DNA from 2 places in the Aestuariirhabdus sp. LZHN29 genome. Region 2 is predicted to be linked to the other one. Evidence: predicted binding sites of a transcription regulator. Region 2 holds the regulator's gene; the other holds the start of a gene.
What was found. Region 2 encodes sigma-54, which starts transcription at its own class of promoters, with help from an activator protein. Its sites were predicted from a motif close to TGGCACNNNNNTTGCTNT; they were not measured.
Positions count from the first base shown of each region.

Region 1: a site for sigma-54 is predicted at 3,319-3,336, ahead of ACP3PW_RS02975 (HesB/IscA family protein). Genes of this name have one in related genera too.

Region 1 covers NZ_JBNIEU010000001.1:620,539-628,139, reverse strand. Annotated here, with positions in the region: gene ACP3PW_RS03000 (NAD(+)--dinitrogen-reductase ADP-D-ribosyltransferase) at 1-645, shown strand, start outside; gene ACP3PW_RS02995 (hypothetical protein) at 719-1,228, shown strand; gene ACP3PW_RS02990 (hypothetical protein) at 1,305-1,652, shown strand; gene ACP3PW_RS02985 (2Fe-2S iron-sulfur cluster-binding protein) at 1,763-2,110, opposite strand; gene ACP3PW_RS02980 (SIR2 family protein) at 2,333-3,190, shown strand; gene ACP3PW_RS02975 (HesB/IscA family protein) at 3,373-3,699, shown strand; gene nifU (Fe-S cluster assembly protein NifU) at 3,785-4,669, shown strand; gene nifS (cysteine desulfurase NifS) at 4,672-5,892, shown strand; gene nifV (homocitrate synthase) at 5,939-7,066, shown strand; gene nifW (nitrogenase-stabilizing/protective protein NifW) at 7,076-7,423, shown strand; gene ACP3PW_RS02950 (nitrogen fixation protein NifZ) at 7,423-7,601, shown strand, end outside.
Region 2 covers NZ_JBNIEU010000002.1:195,975-203,575, reverse strand. Annotated here, with positions in the region: gene ACP3PW_RS07605 (calcium/sodium antiporter) at 1-377, shown strand, start outside; gene ACP3PW_RS07600 (KpsF/GutQ family sugar-phosphate isomerase) at 395-1,369, shown strand; gene kdsC (3-deoxy-manno-octulosonate-8-phosphatase KdsC) at 1,369-1,893, shown strand; gene lptC (LPS export ABC transporter periplasmic protein LptC) at 1,890-2,459, shown strand; gene lptA (lipopolysaccharide transport periplasmic protein LptA) at 2,446-2,958, shown strand; gene lptB (LPS export ABC transporter ATP-binding protein) at 2,967-3,692, shown strand; gene ACP3PW_RS07575 (RNA polymerase factor sigma-54) at 3,810-5,342, shown strand; gene hpf (ribosome hibernation-promoting factor, HPF/YfiA family) at 5,467-5,754, shown strand; gene ptsN (PTS IIA-like nitrogen regulatory protein PtsN) at 5,767-6,222, shown strand; gene rapZ (RNase adapter RapZ) at 6,349-7,215, shown strand; gene ACP3PW_RS07555 (HPr family phosphocarrier protein) at 7,237-7,506, shown strand; gene pmbA (metalloprotease PmbA) at 7,524-7,601, opposite strand, start outside.

The DNA of each region.
Region 1 (7,601 bases), on a different contig from region 2:
AGTGAGCAGGCGCAAAGGGCGCAGCAGTTCATTGATTACATGGACGTCCACTTCACACTCAATGATCCAGCGGCGGCGGGATTTGTGGCGGGGATGGGGGGACGCCCAAAGGCGAACTGGCAGCGTACAATCCGCGGCTGGCGGTTTGATACCGATGGCCGAGAGGGCGCGGTAATGAAAGCCTGGGTCGAATCACGCTTTGGCTTACTTCCCCGTTATCACAGCGGCGTTATCCGTGATTTAAGCAGTGAGACCTATCGCCGCTATATAGAGGCCCGAGCACGAGGTCTTTACAATACAAATGCGCTGGAATCGCAGATAGACCTGTTGTACAGCTACTGCCAGTACGAGTTGGCTTTGGGCGACAGCGATCACCTGCTCCTCTATCGCGGGGTAAACAGGGCGGCTGGTTTGGAGCAGGTGGGGGTGGATGCCAGCGGTAGTCCCGTGCTGTTGCTTAATAACCTGAACTCCTTTTCCCGTGATGCCGAACGGGCCTCCGAGTTTGGTGATCGCGTGATGCGGGTGCGGGTGCCACGGCAGAAGGTGGTCTGCTACGATGCGCTATTTCCCGCTCTTCTTAAGGGAGAGGGAGAGTATCTGGTGGTCGGTGGTCTTTATGCTATCGATGGCTGGGTGTTTTGAGCAGGGGTACCTGTTTTCCCGCTTTCAATCCCGGACTTCGGGCAGCCCCTGTCGAGCGTAACAGGATCTATCTATGAATAAATCACTCCGTGACTCGCAGCCGACCCCCACCGCCCCCCATCCGCCGGGATACCCTGAGCGGCGAGTTCCCGAACGGGGAGCGGCCTTGCGGCATCACGGAGCCCCACTACTGGTGATCCTGTTGCTGACGATACCAGGCTTGGTGCTGGCTACGTTAGACCCCCAGGCTTGCGAGACGCTGCTGGGATGGCCGGTAGCCCTGCTGGGTCTGCTCTATTTTACCCTCTGGTTGCCAGGGGCGTTGTGGCTGTTGTCCCTTTGGCTGGGTTGGTACGGGTATCGTATCCTTCGTAGTGGAATGGCGCCGCCCCCGGAGATGCCGGTGCTGTTTGCCACCGGTGTTCGCCGAGGTACCAGTGCGCGCATCAAAGGAGTGATCTGGTTGGCCGCACCGCTCTACTGCAGTTGGGTGCTGTTGGTGGGCCTAAACGCATTTGATGAACTCTCCCAGGGGCGGGCGCTGGGAGAGATGTCCGTGGGGATCGTGGCGGAGTGCCAGTAATCGATCGATCTGCCGTGCCGGCTTGGCGTAGTGTTTGCTTTATTCTGTTGACCCCCGAATTGATTTGGAGCGACCGATGAGTACTAACCCTCTAAACCCCATCTCCCTGACCCTAGCTGGGGCGACTTTGCCCTTTGTTCGCTATATCCGCGATGGGCTGCCCTATATCGAGTTCGATAGCTGCGGTTGCCGCTGCCCGGTACCCATGCACAATGCGATGCTCGGACTGGAGCGTATTGCCAGCAGTGGCGAGCGTCTGGTGATGGTGAACGGGTTTGAACCTGCCGGGCTTTTTGAACGGGTTCGTGGAGGATTTGTATGGCAGGTGGAGCCGCTGCCCCAGGGTCGGGTGCGCATTGTCTTTAACGCTACCGCCGGCGCTTCACAGATCGATTTTAGTGAGCGCGGGTGCAATGGCGGTTAGGGTCAGGAGACGATCTGCCCAGTTTCAACCCGGTGTAGTTACGGATGCGAATGCATGGGTACCGCTGCGTGTTGAGTTCGCCCCACCCGAGAGGTGAGGCGGGCGAGATATCAGTAAGAGATCGTCACCTCTTCATCACGCAGAATCAATTGGCACGCCAGTCGGTGAGGGCTGGGGAGATCATCAACGGCCATCTGTTCGATCTCGGCACGTTTCAACTTTCCAATGGCGACCAGTGTGCGCTGCTCTTTGTCGGTGAGCGGGCCGCCCATCGGGGTGGTGTCACTCGTGATCTCGACATCGACGCAACAGGTGCCGCAGTTGCCGTCCTCGCAATCGAAGCCGATGGGGATATCGTTTTTTTGGGCCAGTTTCAATACGGTTTCGGTATGACTGCCGGCCACCGCATAGGTCACGGTCTTGTTGCCGCTTTTGGCACTAAAGGTTACTTGGGGCATGGTTTCTCTCCTGATGATAGTTGGGTGTGTGGTTAAACAACCACCCGGGGTAGAGGGCAAGGGTCGTGCCACCGTAACTTATTGATTCTTGGTTGCTGGGAGGGGCAGGATTGTCGAGCAGTAAACAATCGAGGGGATTGTGTCGCACAGTTGACAGCCATCAGTGCCGCAGTTGGATAGCTTCTTGCAGTGCCTCCTGTACCTTACACAGGAGAATACCCGATGATCGACTACGAACGCTTACGCGAAGGGGTCGCTTCCGGCGCCCTGGTTCCCCTGCTCGGGCCGGGCGCCCTTGATGGCGCGGTTGACCCCGAAACGGGCGCTGCGATACCTGCCGATAACCGCAGCCTGATCCTGGCGATGAATCAGGGTAGGGAGATGATGCCGCGGCTGATGGTGGAGTTTTCACGGGCCGCCCAGCATATTGAACAGCGCCGTGGGCAGGCAGCGGTGGCCCGTTTCCTCACTCGCCTTTATGATCGCCCCTGGACTCGTTCGCAGTTGCACGATGCGGTGGCGGCATTGGCACCGCCCTGGGTCGTGGACCTGAATCGGGATTCACAGTTGTTGGATAGTTACTCGGCACAGGAGCATCTGCTGGTGAAGGGGGTCTGCCGCACCATGGGCAGTGGACTTCGCTACAAGCTATACCGGGGCTATCAGGGTGACTATCGGGAGATAACGGATGAGCAGATAAAGCCGGAGTGGCCGGTGCTATTCAAGCCCCTGGGTTGCCCTCATCCAGAGCCCTCCTATATCGCCTCTGATGCCGATTTCGTGGATTACCTGACCGAGCTGATGGGTGGATTCGCGATTCCTCCCGCGCTCAAACAGTATCGTGACAACAAACAGTATCTATTGTTGGGCCTACCCTTGAACCGCGATACAGAGCGGATGCTGGTTACTGAAATCAGTTACGGAGCGGCTACTCCAAGAGGCTGGGTGTTCCTCGAACAACCCACGGCCAAAGAGCGGCGTTACTGTGCCCGCATGTCGCTGGAGATCATTGAAGAGCCGCTGAACAGCTTTACCCGGTATCTGCAGCAGGCCACCGAGAAAACGACGGCCAGGTTGTAGGTAATACGACATTGCTCCCCCGTAGGCGTCGTGCTGTCTGTCGTAAAGCCGACAAGACGACGCCCTCACTTCATGCATATTGTTAAAAAAACCCATAAAAACAGCACTATGCAGTGACGTTGGACCTCTGGCATAGCCCTTGCTCTTCCACTGGTGAAGCCTATAAAACCAGAGAGGGCCTTATGTTGAATTTCACTGATCAAGCCCTGAGCACGATACGCAGCGCGCTCGCTGCCCGGGATAGTCGCACCGCCGGGCTGCGGATTGGAGTCGTCGGGAGCCCATGCTCTGGTCTGCGTTATCTGATTCGGGTGGAGGATAACCCAACCAGCGACGATCAGGTGTTTGAGAGTCAGGGTTTGGTGCTTTTTATAGATAACGAAAGTACGTCACATTTGCAGGGAGTGCAGGTGGACTTTGTTGAGCAGGATGGACGCAAAGGTTTCACCTTCGATAATCCAAATCAAAATTCTGGCTGTTCCGGATGCAGTAAATCAACGGCGGCCTGAGAGATTAGCCAAGAAAAACGACACCACACAACTATTACCAGAGAGCCTCGCTGCGGCGAGCTAACAGAAAAATGGGAGAACCGGTATGTGGGAATACTCCGATAAAGTAAAAGAGCTTTTTTTTGAACCCAAAAATGCCAAAGCAGTACCCGATGCCAATGCTATTGGTGACGTGGGCTCCATCAGTTGCGGCGACGCCCTGAGTTTGACGCTGCGGGTCAATCCCGACTCTGAAATTATCGAGGATGCGGGATTCCAGACCTTTGGGTGCGGCTCCGCTATCGCTTCCTCTTCCGCGCTGACCGAATTGATTAAGGGTAAAACACTGGATCAGGCACTTAAGGTGAGTAATCAGGATATTGCTGACTATCTGGATGGCCTCCCGCCGGAAAAGATGCACTGTTCGGTGATGGGCCAGGAGGCCCTGCAGGCCGCAGTTGCCAATTATCGTGGAGAGGTGTGGAAGGATGATCACGAGGAGGGGGCGCTGGTGTGTAAGTGCTTCGCCGTCGATGCGGTATTGATCGAAAATGTAGTGCGTCAACACGACCTGAAAACCGTGGAGCAGGTCACCCACTACACCAAGGCGGGGGGAAGCTGCTCCTCATGCCATGAAGGGATTGAAGAGATTATAAGCAGTGTACTTGCCGAGGCTGGAACTCCTGTGGCAGTTGAGGTCGCCGCACCAGAACAGCAAGCAGGTTCAGTATCCCTGGTGCAGCGAGTGCAGGCGATTCTAAAAGTATTCGAAGAGGTGCGCCCCCAGTTGAAATCCGACGGTGGTGACATCGAACTGGTTGAGGTGCAGGACGAAAAAATATTTGTGCGCATGCAGGGAGCCTGTGGCGGGTGCCAGATGGCGGGCGCAACCCTAGGCTGGGTGCAGCAAAGACTGGTAGAGAGTCTGGGCGAGTTTGTACGCCTGATACCGGTTAACAATCCTGGCCAAACCGTTAATAGGGAGGTGTGATTATGACTTCCAAGCCAACCTCCGTTTACCTGGACAACAACGCCACCACGCGCGTTGATCCGCGAGTACTGGAAACCATGTTGCCGTTTTTTAGCGAGCAGTTTGGTAACCCATCGTCAATGCACAGCTTCGCTGATGGGGTAGGTAAAGCGGTCCAGCAGGCTCGCGAACAGATTCAGTCCCTGTTGGGCGCGGCCTATGACACTGAAATTATTTTTACCTCTTGCGGTACCGAGTCCGATAGCACCGCGATCATGTCCGCCCTGCGAGCGCAGCCCGATCGTAATGAGATCATCACAACCCTGGTTGAACATCCGGCCATTTTGGCGTTGTGTGACCAATTGGAGAAGGAGGGCTATATCGTTCACCGCCTGTCCGTAGACAGGTTAGGACGCCTTGATCTTTCCGAGTATGAGGCGCTTCTATCCTCGCGGGTCGCTATCGTCTCTGTGATGTGGGCCAACAATGAAACCGGGAACCTGTTTCCAGTAGAGCAGATGGCACGCATGGCGCGAGAGGCGGGGGTGATGTTTCACACCGATGCAGTGCAGGCGGTGGGAAAAATACCGATTGATCTTAAGCATACGGCGATCGATATGCTGTCGCTGTCGGGGCATAAGTTACACGGCCCCAAAGGCATTGGTGTGCTATACCTGCGCCGGGGCACCCGCTACCGACCTTTGTTGCGTGGGGGACATCAGGAGCGCGGCCGTCGTGCCGGTACCGAAAACAGTGCGGCGATCGTCGCGCTGGGCACAGCGTGCGAGTTGGCTGAGCAGTATATGGCGGAAGAGAATACGCGGGTGCGGGCCCTGCGCGATCGGCTGGAGAGATCGGTATTGGCAACAGTACCCCATGCTTTTGTTACCGGGAATGGGGATGAGCGCCTTCCGAATACCGCCAACATCGCCTTTGAGTACGTTGAGGGAGAAGCGATTCTGATGTTGCTTAACCGCGAAGGGATCGCGGCGTCGAGTGGCTCGGCCTGTACCTCCGGTTCGCTCGAGCCCTCTCATGTAATGCGGGCGATGGATATTCCCTACACCGCGGCCCACGGCAGCATCCGTTTTTCGCTGTCGAGGGAGACCTCCGACGCCGAGATTGATCATGTGATCGCGGTGATGCCGGGCATTATCGAGCGTTTACGGGAGCTATCCCCTTATTGGAACAAAGGCGCGCCGATCACCGATCCGGAGATGGCATTCGCACCGGTATACGCATGAAACTAACCACCCGGGCATCGGTAGGTGCAGGGTGAAGGAGCCGCATATGTCTGCTTTCGATAGCATAGTGATTGACGACACAACGCTCAGGGATGGGGAGCAATCGGCCGGAGTGGCCTTTACTGTCGAGGAAAAGCTGGAGATCGCCTGTCGCCTTGATTCCCTGGGCGTGCATGAACTAGAAGTGGGTATTCCCGCTATGGGGGATGCGGAGCGGGCTGCCATTCGCGCCCTTAGCGCGCTGCGCCTCGATGCACGGCTGTTGGTGTGGAGCCGAATGCGCGAGGATGATCTGGCGCTGTGTGCCAATCTTGGTGTTGCTATGGTTGATTTGTCGATCCCCGTGTCGGAACAGCAAATTGCCAATAAGCTACGGGTCGAACCCGAGCGGGTATTGGAAAAAATAGCTCATCATGTCGCCTGCGCTCGGGATATGGGGCTCGAGGTGTGTATCGGTGCGGAAGATGCTTCCCGTGCTGACCCCGACTTTTTGATGCGGGTGGCCGATGCCGCTCAACGTGCCGGTGCATTGAGATTACGTTTTGCCGATACCCTGGGGGTGATGGAGCCGTTTGGGGTACGCAAAATATTTCGTCGCTTGCGCAAAGGTTTCGACCTTGAATTGGAAATGCACGCCCATGATGATCTGGGGCTGGCAACAGCCAACTCCCTCGCGGCGGTTGTGGGCGGCGCTACTCACCTCAACACCACCGTAAACGGTCTCGGTGAACGTGCCGGCAATGCACCGCTGGAAGAGGTAGTGATGGGGTTGGAAAAACTCTATGGGCGCCACCTTGGAATTAATTTGAAAGGTTTTTCTGACTTGAGCGCCCTGGTCGAGGTCGCCTCGGGGCGTCCGGTGGGATGGCAGAAAAGTGTTGTGGGTGAAGGCGTGTTTACCCATGAGTCCGGTATTCATGTCGATGGTTTGTTGAAAGATCCTCATAATTATCAATCCATTGATCCCGCAGAGGTGGGTCGTGAACACCGTCTGGTACTTGGAAAGCATTCCGGTATGAGTGGCTTGATGCTCGCCTATCAGGAGCTTGGCTTGCCCCTGAAACGGGAGGATGCTGCGCGCATTTTGCCCTGGGTGCGCCGCTTTAGCGAACGCCGCAAGCGCGCGCCTGGCAGTCACCAGCTGCGTAGCTATTACCGCCAACTTAGCGCTTAGGAGCCTGCTATGAATTACTCGAATGGAGCGCCCCGAGAGGAGGAGCTGGCGTTGCAAGATGAGCTGTCGGAGCTGGGCAGCGCCGAGGAGTTTCTCGACTTCTTCGGTATCGACTACGATCGCCGTTGCGTTCAGGTCAATCGATTGCATATTCTGCAGCGCTATCATGATTATCTGAAGGCGAATCCACTGGATGCCAGCCACAGTGCCCGTGGCCACTATGGCTTGTGGTTGACGCGAGCCTATGAGGATTTTGTAGGTTCAAGTGCGAGTGAGCAGAAGGCATTGAAGGTGTATCGACGCGATGAGCCCGGGTTCGTGAGTCTGGATGAGTTCCAGTCAGCCGAGGAGGGATAATGGACGCTCAATACGATTACGGGGAAAAGGTACGGGTTATTCGCACCATCCGTGACGATGGCACCTATCCCGGAAAAAGCCGAGGGGATCTTCTGGTCACCCGTGGCAGTACAGGGCATATCGTCGACGTTGGCACCTTTTTACAGGATCAGGTGATCTATCGAGTCCACTTTCTGGA
Region 2 (7,601 bases):
CGGAGATCGCACTACTTTTCGGCGTCAGCGACCTTGTGATAGGCCTCACCGTCGTCGCGATCGGCACCAGTCTGCCCGAGCTGGCAGCATCTGTTGCCAGCGCTCTAAAGGGGCACCACGATATCGCCCTGGGTAACATCGTAGGGTCCAACATTTTCAATCTGTTAGCCGTACTGGCAATGCCGGGCCTGATCGCCCCGACCCATTTCGAGACCGAGATCCTGCTGCGCGACTATGCCAGCATGCTCGCACTGACCCTGTTACTGGCGGCCATGGCGTGGCTAGCACTGCGCCGCGGGGGGATTGGACGCTACAGCGGCGGCATTCTCTTTGCCTGTTATAGTGCGTATTATGTCGCCTTGTACTTCACTCTCTAGCCCATGGTAATAGCAATATGAGCCACCCAACCAGTTTCAAGGAGTCAGGCCTGCGCACGGTGCGCATGGAGCAGGAAGCGATCGGCGAACTGCTGCAACGCATCGACGGCGACTTCGAGGCGGCCTGCGAACTGCTGATGAACTGCCGCGGACGCATCGTAGTGGTCGGCATGGGCAAATCGGGTCACATCGGTACCAAAATGGCTGCGACCCTGGCCAGCACCGGCAGCCCCGCATTTTTTGTGCACCCGGGCGAAGCCTGTCACGGCGACCTTGGCATGATCACCGTCGATGACGTCGTCATCACCCTGTCCAACTCGGGCAATACCGGCGAGATGGTGACCCTGATCCCGCTACTCAAACGGCTTGGTGTGCCCATGATCAGCATGACCGGCAACCCCGACTCTGCCCTCGCACAGGCGGCAAATGTTAACCTGAACACCGGCGTAACACAGGAAGCCTGCCCCCTCAATCTTGCCCCCACCTCCAGCACCACGGTGTCGCTGGTCATGGGAGATGCGCTGGCCATTGCACTGCTTGAACGCCGCGGCTTTAGCGCCGAGGACTTTGCCTTCTCCCACCCCGGTGGCACCCTCGGTCGCCGCTTGCTGCTCAAGGTTGACGACGTCATGCACAGCGGTGAGCGCCTGCCCATCGTTGTGGAGGGCACCCCCCTGCGTGATGCACTCATGGAGATGACCCGCAAGGGACTCGGCATGACCGCCATCACCACTACAGATGGCGCCCTTAGCGGGGTCTTTACCGATGGCGACCTGCGCCGCTCACTGGACCGCGAGCTCAACATGGCAACCACCTCAATCGATGACGTCATGACCCGCAACTGCAAAACCGTCACCCAGGGAGTGCTCGCCGCCGAAGCGGTCCATATCATGGACGAGAGCAAAATTAACGGCCTTATTGTGGTCGATACTGCGCACAAACCCGTAGGTGCCCTCAATATGCATGACTTGCTGCGTGCGGGAGTCGTCTGATGTTCAGCCACCTAACTGCCCGCGCACAACGTATTCGCCTGGCGGTGTTTGACGTCGATGGCGTGCTCACCAACGGCCAGTTACTGTTTAGTGAAAACGGCGAAGAGCTGAAAGCCTTCTCTACCCTTGATGGGCAAGGCATCAAGATGTTGCAACAGGCCGGTATCGAGACTGCCATTATCACCGGGCGCCGCTCGCAACTGGTGGCACGTCGCGCCACCAATCTGGGCATCACCCACGTTTACCAGGGCCGTGAGGACAAGCTGGTTGCCCTGCAAGAGTTGCTACCCACACTGGGATTGACGCTGGATGAGGTTGCCTACCTCGGTGACGACCTGCCGGATCTGGCCGTTATTCGGCAGGTTGGACTGGGGGCAGCTGTTGCCAACGCCCATTTTTTCGTCAAACAGCACGCCTGCGCCGTCACCGAGACCAACGGCGGTAACGGCGCGGCGCGCGAGTTCTGCGATGCCTTGTTAGCCGCACAAGGGAAACTGCAGGACGCACTGGACCGTTATCTGTGAGAGCGCTGTTCATTGCACTGCTAGGGGGCATACTGCTCGCCTATGGGGGATTTTACCTCTACCAGAACACCCCCCTGCGGCAAGCCCTGACTCCGCCAGACACTGACCCTCGCGAGCGGCAGGAGGTCGACTTCTATATGCAAAACGCCCAGCTAACCCGATACAACGAACATGGCGCCCTTGACCACCGACTCAATGCCGTGGAGGTCAACCACTACCCCCACAACGACACCACGATGATCAGTGAGCCACGAATGACACTGTTAAAGGCGGACGGCGAGCGCCACATCAGCGCACGTTCTGGAAAACTGCTGCCAGGCAGCGAAGATCTGGAGCTATGGGATGATGTGGTGATGCGAGTGCTGGCGCAAGATGGTAGTGAACGGGGACGCCTTGATACCGATTTCATCACCCTATACTCTGGGCAGGAGCTGGCGTCCACCAACCGACCTGTCACCATTACTACACCCAGTGGCGTGACTCGTGCGGTGGGGATGAAAGCCAACCTTAACCAGGACCAAGTTCAACTGCTGTCCAACGTCAGAGGCACCTATGAAGCCCAATAGCTCCTTGATTATCGGCCTGTTAGCCAGCGCGCTCTTTAGCGCTGTCGCCCACGCCCTGCCGGAAGACCAGTCCCAACCTATTCGAATCAAGGCGGACACTGCCGATATTGATGAAGGCGCTGGGCGAGCCATCTACACCGGCAATGTGACGATGAACCAAGGCACTATCCATATTAGCGGCGACAAAATCACGCTCTACACCAAGGAGGGAAATGTCACCCGTATGGTGGCGGAAGGCAATCCTGCCCACTACCGGGAGAAGCCTGCCGCCGACAAGGAGATCATCAAAGCCTATGGCAATACCATCGACTACTCCGTTGCCAGCGATCAGGTGAAATTACTTAAGAACGCCCGCCTGCTGCAGGAGGGCAACTCCTTTACCGGCGAAACGATCCACTACAACATGACAACCCAGGCGGTTAATGCCCAGAGCGGAAGCTCCAGCAGCAAGGCCGGCAACCGTGTCGAAATGATTATCCAACCCAAAGTCAAGCAGTAGATATCCCCATGGCAACCCTTAAAGCACTTCACTTGGCAAAGAGTTACCGCGGAAGAAAGGTGGTCGAAGATATTTCGATCAGCATCTCCAGTAGCCAGATTGTCGGCTTACTAGGGCCGAACGGGGCAGGAAAAACCACCAGTTTTTATATGATTGTCGGGCTCGTGCAGTCCGATGGAGGCCAGATTTTAATCGATGGTGTGGATATTACCCGCCTGCCAATGCATGGCCGCGCACGCCAGGGCATAGGCTATTTGACCCAGGAAGCCTCCATTTTCCGAAAACTAACCGTTACCGAGAATATCCTCTCCATACTGGAAACCCGCAAGGATCTCAATCGCAAGCAGCGACTGGAAAAACTTGAAGCCCTGCTGCGGGAGTTCCACATCACCCATATTCGCAACAGCAAGGGTATCAGCTTGTCGGGTGGAGAGCGCAGACGAGTAGAGATCGCGCGGGCGCTAGCCACGGAACCCGCCTTTATCCTGCTCGATGAGCCCTTCGCCGGGGTCGACCCCATTTCGGTCAATGACATCAAGGATGTGATCCGCCACCTGCGCGACAAGGGCATCGGAGTGCTGATCACAGACCATAATGTTCGCGAAACACTGGATATCTGTGAGCTTGCCTATATCGTTAGTGAAGGCAAGATCATCGCCGAGGGTAATGCCGAGGCCGTGATGAATAACCAGAAAGTGAAAGACGTTTATCTGGGACACGAATTTCGCATATAGGCATTCATCCCGTTCAACCCTATAATAGAACCATGCAAGATTTTTGCCGGAGCAGGATGCGACCGGAAAACCCAACGGGAGTGATGCGCAGATTATGGACCGGACATTGTATTATTTATGAAACCATCCCTAGTCCTGAAAATGGGCCAGCAGCTGACGATGACGCCTCAGCTGCAACAAGCCATCAAACTACTTCAGCTCTCTACCCTGGATCTGCAGCAGGAGATTCAACAAGCCCTCGAATCCAACCCCATGCTCGAGCCCGAAGAGGGTTCCGATAATGAGGCGGCGACCGAGCAAGAAAGCGCAAAAGATGGTAGCGAGTTCGACAACAAGGCTGAAAACAACGGCCTAAAAGAGGCTGAGCAGCAGGATCAGCAAAGCGCCGACAGTGCCAACAACGAAAATGAGGTGATGTCCGACGACTGGCAGGACAATATCCCGGAAGATCTGCCCGTTGACACCGCCTGGGATGATGTTTATCAATCCAGTCTGCCGCCCTCCTCGGGGTCGGGCTCGTCCGACAACGATGAGTACAATCCGGCCACGCGAGCCAGCACCTCAGAAACCCTTCAGTCCCATCTGGAGTGGCAGCTTAACCTGACACCTATGTCCGACACCGACCGGGCGATAGCCATTACCATCATTGACGCACTCAAGGACGATGGCTATCTCAGCTGTAGCTGCGAAGAGCTGATGGAAGGCATCGAAGAGGATCTGGACATTGAACTGGATGAGTTTGAAGCGGTGTTACACCGTCTTCAGCAGTTCGATCCAGTCGGTGTGGCGGCTCGATCCCTCAGCGAGTGCCTGTTAATCCAGCTTGCCCAATTGCCCACCACCACCCCTCACCTGGGTTCAGCGGCCCTGGTGGTTGAGAAACACATCAACTTGTTGGGCTCCCATGATTACGCTCAATTAATGCGCAAAACCCGTCTCAAAGAGGCCGATCTCAAAGCTGCGATTGAACTGATCCAGACCCTCAACCCAAAACCCGGGGCAAGCATTCAAAGCAGCGAGCCTGAATATGTCATACCCGACGTCACCGTAAAAAAGGTGAACGGCCGCTGGACCGTCGAGCTGAACCCGGACTCTGTGCCCCGAGTCCGCATCAACTCGGGTTACGCTTCGCTGGTCAAACGTGCTGATAACAGTTCAGACAACACCTACCTGAAAAACCACTTGCAGGAAGCCCGCTGGTTTCTCAAGAGTCTGCAGAGCCGAAACGAAACACTGATGAAGGTGGCCACCCAGATCGTTGAGCATCAGCGCGGGTTTCTGGAGTATGGTGAAGAGGCGATGAAACCGCTGGTACTGCACGATATCGCCGAAGCGGTCAGCATGCACGAATCCACCATATCCCGGGTAACGACGCAAAAATACATGCACACCCCCCGCGGCATATTTGAGCTCAAGTATTTCTTCTCAAGCCATGTCAGTACCGCCAGTGGAGGAGAGTGCTCCTCTACGGCAATCAGGGCTATTATCAAGAAGCTTGTGGCCGCAGAGAACCCAAAAAAGCCATTGAGTGACAGCAAGATAGCGGGTTTGCTTGCTGAGCAGGGAATTCAGGTTGCTCGCCGCACTATTGCCAAATACCGGGAGTCATTATCAATTGCTCCTTCTAACGAAAGGAAACGTCTGGTATAGGTTATATTGATTGGCGACAACATTGAGATATCGAGCCTCGGATATGATCGGTAACAGAGGCATACACTTGAGCCTGACACGACGTCGACTCAACATCATGTAACAAACATTCAGGAGAAAACGCATGCAAATCAATATCAGTGGTCATCATGTTGATGTAACGGAAGCATTGCGTGAATACGTAGCAACTAAAGTCGATCGTCTTGAGCGACACTTTGACAGCATCACCAGCGTCAACGTAACCCTCAGTATCGAAAAAGAGGGACAAAAAGCGGAGGCCAATCTGCACGTCCGCGGTGCGGACATCCACGCAACTGCCGTCCATGAAGACATGTACGCGGCCATTGATATGCTGTCGGACAAACTGGATCGCCAGCTCATGAAACACAAGGAAAAGAATCTCGCCCGTTAATTAGATCTGGCTATGAATTTTATATCCCTCCTAAGCCCCGACCGCAGCCTCTGCGCTGCGGAAGGCGGCAGTAAAAAACGCGTACTCGAAACACTTGCCGAAACTCTCGCCCAGGCAGGGCAGGAGATAACAGCCGACGAGCTGTTTAACGGCCTGTTTGAGCGTGAACGCCTCGGCAGCACAGGCTTTGGCAAAGGTATTGCGATTCCCCATTGCCGACTCACCTCCTGTACAGAACCTGTGGCGGCACTGCTCAAACTGTCTGAGGGTGTCAATTTCGACGCCATGGACGAGCTCCCGGTAGATATCATCTTTGCCCTCGTTGTCCCCAACGAAGCGACTAACGAGCATCTGGCGATTTTGCAGGCTCTGGCCGGCCGGCTGGACAATGCCAGCTACCGTAACCGCCTGCGCGCCGCGCAGAGCAGTACCGAACTCTATCAAATGGCGATCGCCCCCCTCGACTGATCTCCCAAATCGCAGACCTGCCACAATGCAACTGGTATACTGCCAGCTCAGTGACTTACGCGGTCAACACCCACCACACCAGAAACAGGGCGCGGCACGCACCAGTCGGCAAGTGGAACCAGCAAAATGCGATTAGTAATCATCAGTGGAAGATCGGGATCCGGCAAAAGTAGCGCGCTGCACGTGCTCGAGGATCAGGGCTACTACTGTGTGGACAACATGCCAGCAGGCTTACTGGGGTCTCTAGCCGCAGAGATCTCAAGCGAGCAGTCACTTAGAAATGCCGCTGTCAGCATCGACGCACGCAACATGCACGCGGACCTTAAACGCTTCCCCGAGATACTGGCCCAACTAACCAATAATGGCGTGCAGTGCGAGGTGATCTACCTCGATGCAGACCCAGCTACCCTGCTAAAGCGTTTCAGTGAAACACGGCGACGCCACCCCTTGTCCAATGACAAATGCTCGCTGGAAGAGGCCATTTTCGCCGAAAGTGAGCTCCTGGCCCCCCTCAAGAATCGAGCAAAACTGACTCTGGATACCAGCGCACTATCACTGCACGAATTACGCGACCTGATTCGTACCCGTGTTGCGATGCGCACGGACGACAGTCTCGCACTGCTATTCCAGTCCTTTGGTTTCAAGCGAGGCATACCAATTGATGCCGATTACGTGTTTGATGTACGCTGTTTACCTAACCCTTATTGGGTAGCGCACCTGAGGGGCTTCAGTGGGCTCGAGAAACCCGTGCGGGATTTTTTGGGAGAACAACCTGAGGTACAGCAGATGCTGGCTGATATCGGTGACTTTGTGGAGCGCTGGCTTCCAGCATTCGAGGCGGGAAACCGAAGTTACATGACCATCGCCATCGGCTGCACCGGCGGCCATCACCGCTCGGTATACATCAGCGAAGAGCTGACCCGACGCTTTAGTAGTCAGATTCAAAACGTTCAGGTTCGTCACCGCGAACTGCACACCGCGCAAAAACAATAAAATATAATAACAGTAGCGACAATGATAGAAACCAAGATTCATATCATCAACAAACTCGGACTCCACGCCCGAGCAGCGTCAAAATTTGTGACCACGGCGGCCGCTTTCGGCAGTAGTATCGAAGTGGGGCGCGGCACCACCATGGTCGATGGCAAAAGCATCATGTCGGTGATGCTGCTGGCAGCCAGCCAAGGCACCGAGCTTGATTTGCGCATCGACGGCGACGACGAGGATCGGGCACTGCAAGCGATCAGCGAGCTGGTCAACGATTTCTTTGGCGAGGGAGAGTAAGCTCTCGACCGAAAAACCTAGTCGCCCCCTACGGTCATACCATCAATCAGGATGGAACCTGCCTGCACATTGCCACGGTGATCCACATCATTCCC